Regions from separate parts of the Paenibacillus beijingensis genome, predicted to be linked through region 2. Evidence: riboswitches for the same ligand, from Rfam matches in the RefSeq annotation. Region 2 holds a riboswitch; the other holds the start of a gene.
What was found. A riboswitch is a leader RNA that binds a small molecule or an ion and turns the genes downstream of it on or off. The one in region 2 is predicted to bind cyclic di-GMP.
Positions count from the first base shown of each region.

Region 1 (2,404 bases), 1.6 Mb from region 2:
ACTTCTCCTTCAATTCTTTGTTTTTGTCGTTATTTACGAACGGATAAGCGATAATGTAATCCTCAAACGGCTCTCCCGCGAACTGCAGCGGCAATCCGGATTTTTCAATTTTGACAAGACCGCTTGCTTTGTCGACTATGTAGGCGTCTACCCGGCCGTTGGCAACGTCATAGACGATTCCGCTCGGATCCTCGTACGTCACAATGTTCATTTTGACTCCGTTGTCCTGATCAAACTGGCGCAGAAATTTTTCCTTGTTCGTTCCGAGTCCGACCGCTATTTTTTTCCCTTTCAAATCTTCCAGCGATTTAATGGATTCATTCCCTTTTTTGACGACAAGCTGGCCGCCCGAGTATACATAAGGAATGCTGAACATATACTTTTCTTTGCGCTGATCCGATATTTCCACCTGATTGGCAATCGTATCGACTTTACTCGCTTCCAGCATGCCGAACAAACCGCTGAAGTCGGAAACCGTCCATTCCACCTTGTAACCGATTTTGTCTGCGATCGCATTCATGGCCGCAATATCAAAGCCGTCCAGCTCCTGCTTCTCATTCTTGAAGGAGTGCGGCACGCTTCTCCCCGATGTACCGACCCGCAGCACTTTTTCCTCGCTTTTCTCCGCCGCTTGCGCATTCTGCGCTTCGGCTGCCGGGGCGGCGGTTTTCGCACCACACGCGGAGCTTACTAAAACAACGGCGGTTAGCATACTGACAACAAACGACTTTCTAATTTTTAGCATAAGATAATATTCCTCCTATAAGATGTAATGTATTATGACATAAAAAAATGTAATCTCATAATAATACGTATAAAGTCATAAATATAATAGATAATTTTTATTCTCCGAAATAAAAGCAGGTTATGAATACATCGATAAATATGATGAATGTTACTGCGATCGACAGTTGCCTTCTCTAGGTTCACCTTGAAGGATTGATATATCGTTTGGACGAGCTCTTGGCTCCATCACGATTTTTTTTATGACTTAAGAACTAAGTCTTGTGATCTTGCATCCCCCTGATTGTACGATTACTCCAAGTTATATATTTACACCTAATATCAGCTCCCTTTGACAAGAGTTAATCGAAACTATATATTTAATTGCAATTGTGAAGAAAAAAATAACATATTGCCAAACTTCGACATAAACCATTATACTAACCATGTATTCGACATATAGGTATTTTATCCCAAAGATAAAGGCAAAACCTTTGAAAAAAGGTGACGCAAAGCCATGGGTCTAACGTCCTTACGGACCATGATCGCCAGGCCGCCAAGGGACAACCTTAATTCTATTTAAGGTTTTTTTTCCTGGGCTTGCGCGATGCCGCGCACACCCGGGATTTTTTATTTTCTTTTATTGATGGAGGGTACCAGAATGAGTCGTATTGGCAGCAGGATCAAAGCGGTAATACTGAGTGTCATCATTGCCGCAACCGTCTTGTCGGGCATCGGACCGGCAGGGAGGGCATTTGCGGAAACGACTGGAAATCTTGTCATTGGCGGAAATGTGCAGGAGTGGATGTTGGATGAAACGAATCGGTCCATCTATGCAGCGACAGATGACGGTAAGCTATTATTCATCGATTTGAGCGATTTTACGCTTAAGGGCAATGTCGATTTGGCGGGCGTTCCGTCGGATGTCAAGATGGACAACGGTCAATTGTATGTGCCGATTCCGGCATCCAAGCAGGTTCAAATTGTGGACATCGCGTCCCGAAGCATTGTCAATACGGTGACGGCCCCCCATATCCCCCAAAGGGTCGCCGCCAAAGGGAACAAGCTGTACTATGTTGAAAAAGACAGCTTCAGTTTCATTTATTCCTACGACCTTGCTTGCAGTTCCGCCTGCGAACATCAGGTCGATGTTTACCCCCACAATTACTATCAGGCCGATCTTGCCGTTGATCCGGCGGCGGACAGGCTGTATGTCGGTGAATCGGGTTTGAGCGGCAGCGCGTTGGTCGCCTACGACATCGATACCGAGACGATCGTCGATCAGTCAGGGTACAACGACGATTATGGATTTTCTTACCCTTCCCGTACGCTTATCGTGGATGGGCAGCAATTATTTTATGCCGGCAGAGAGTTTAATAAAGCCAATTTGAAAGAAATATACGGCACCTTTAAAGATTTGAAATTGACCGATGTCAATAACCGTTATGCGGTAGGAACAGACCCGGCAGGCTCCTCCGTTGTCGTCTTTGACCGGAACATGTTTCAGAAAGCGGGCTCGGTTCCCGTCAGCGCGAGTAAAGCGCTTATCGGGCCGCAGAATGAGCTTTACACCTTCATATCCTCTTCGAAGTCGATTCAAAAGATTGTCGTATCATTGGCTTTGGATATGGAGCAGCCTGCGAAGGAAGACAACCGCTTAACGCTTCTGAACGAGCTGACA
Region 1 is NZ_CP011058.1:2,511,852-2,514,255, forward strand. Features, by position in the region: gene VN24_RS11365 (amino acid ABC transporter substrate-binding protein) at 1-745, opposite strand, end outside; cyclic di-GMP riboswitch class I at 1,198-1,284, shown strand; gene VN24_RS11370 (S-layer homology domain-containing protein) at 1,385-2,404, shown strand, end outside.
Region 1: linked by a shared signal. The riboswitch ahead of VN24_RS11370 (S-layer homology domain-containing protein) and the one ahead of VN24_RS04215 (glycosyltransferase) in region 2 are both predicted to bind cyclic di-GMP.

Region 2 (2,404 bases):
CAATACATAATATGCGTTTGCAACACGACTGAGCGCATCACCCGGGAGAAATAAATTTACATGCGCCATCCATATTCCTACAACAAGCTCAAGGGTGAAGACGACCAGCCCAACCAGGATGGCCGGCCATTTGCTCGTTTTGATCATGCTACAACTCCATACGTCTTGGTTCCGCTTTCGCAGATTCGACCAGGGCAGGTCTGGCGGCGCGTTTCCGGGAAAACGTCCACTTATCGTTCAGCACAAAGTTCCATACGATACCAAAGGCAATGCCGATCCAGCCGGAAAAAAGCGAATGAGCGTGGAAGAAGTGAACAAGAGCAGACACCAGGCCGCTTGAAAGCAGGATGCTTCCGGATGTGACGACCGAATATTTGAGCAGCCGGCCGGCCCAATTCAAGATCGAAGATCCGGAGCCGTGACGGCTCTGCCAAGTATACCGGTTATTCAGCACAAAATTAAATAACATGCTGATAAATGAAGCCGCCAGGAAAGCCCAAAATACAGCTAATCCGGATTTCAGCAGCGTCCAATAAAGGGTCGTGTTCACCACAACGCCGCATAATCCGATCAGACCGAATTTCACAAACCGCGAATCTTCATCGCTTGCGGCAACGAGCTTACCGACATGAACCAAATAGCGCAAATGCTCGCCCATGTTCATTTTGGAGCTGCCCAAATCGCGGGCTTGAAACCGGTACGGGATTTCAGCGATCGAACGAATGTCGGCCCTGACAATGAACTCCAGCATAATTTTCCAGCCGAGCGGTTCAAATCGTATCCCTTCAATCGCCGCTTTGCGAACCGCAAAAAATCCGCTGGTCGGGTCGCTAATTTGCCGGATTCGGCGCAGCGCCGCGCGCGCAATCATCCGGGCTCCCCAGGAAACGACTTTGCGGTAAGGATTGAGCCCCCCGTCATTTCCGCCGGGGATGAAGCGGGATGGAATGACCATCTGGCAGCCTTGTTCAATCGTGCGGATCATGTCGGGAATCACTTCCGGAGGATGCTGAAGATCCGCATCCATGACGACGACAATCTCGCCGACGGCCGCATCGACCCCATCCAGTACGGCAGTCGCAAGACCTCTCCGCTCCGTCCGGTGGATATAACGGACAGACGGGTTTCCTGCAGTCAGCTTTTGCAAATAATTCGGTGTGTCATCCATGCTGTCGTCGACAAAAATAATCTCAAACATCCGCCCAAGCGGCGATAATACAGACGTCAGCCTCTCAGCCAGAATGTTCACATTCCGGCCTTCGTTAAATGTCGGGATGACAACACTAATTTCCATCCGCAGTCCACCGAATAGTTAAGTTTTTCACTTGTCGGAACAAGAGTAAAAACCCCTTTCAAAAAGTTGAAAGTGGTCGGTTGCACTAGTCGCTCCGCCGGATCCAAGTGCCCATATACAGATCCGGTTTCTCCGCGCCCAAATTATAGCTTCATTATACCTTGAAACTGGTAATTAACAACATAAATTTTCCAACGGTTACTTGCACCGATAGAGTGCAAATTTCCTCTCGCACGTTAAGCATTTAGCGACCGGTTTTGCTGCTCCGGAGTCGTTAATCCGTGCGTCGTTTTTTCCCAATAAAAAGGTTTCGTGATGAGCTGCCACAGTGCTTTTACAGCGGCAATGCTCATCATCACCCAGTATACCGGAGTCAGAAGCGCATATTTGATGAGACCGAACGACAGCCATCTTTCCCGGTTCATATGTAAATCGTGCACGATCCAATACGCGCCGGCCATGTTCATATAAACGAACAGGAAGTTGCCCAGCAATAGCTGCGCCGCGGCCAGATAGTAGATGTACCCGGGGAAAAACGACGGAATCCAGCCCGCGTGTGTGACATACCAGAGGATAATGAGCGACCAGAAAATCGGGTTGAGCATCGGCAGCATCGGCGACGACAGCAGCATCAGCTGTACGCCCCAGAAGCCGCGCGCTCCGACTTCGCGGTACAGCTTCAGCGGATTGCGCATATGGACAAGCCATGTCTGCATGTAGCCTTTAATCCACCGCGAGCGCTGGCGAATCCAGTTGCCGTAACGGCTGTTCGCCTCCTCAAGCGTGCGCGAATTGACGATACCGGTCGTATATCCTTTTTTGTACAACCGAATGCCCAGATCGGCATCCTCGGTTACATTGTACGGATCCCAAGCATCCATCTCCTGCAGGATCGACGTTTTGAAGTGGTTGGATGTCCCGCCGAGCGGTACCGGGATTTTAAGCTGCATGACGCCGGGGAGAAGCAGTTCAAACCAGTTGCTGTATTCCTGGGTAAAAAAACGGGTTAACAAATTTTGGTTGCTGTTAAAGTAATTGAGTTTTGCCTGAATGCAAACACAGTTGTCGGGGTTTTTCTTGAACGCGGCAACGACTTTCTTCAATTGATCG
Region 2 is NZ_CP011058.1:895,097-897,500, forward strand. Features, by position in the region: gene VN24_RS04210 (ArnT family glycosyltransferase) at 1-147, opposite strand, end outside; gene VN24_RS04215 (glycosyltransferase) at 149-1,294, opposite strand; cyclic di-GMP riboswitch class II at 1,360-1,443, opposite strand; gene VN24_RS04220 (cyclic di-GMP-binding domain-containing protein, MshE-related) at 1,531-2,404, opposite strand, start outside.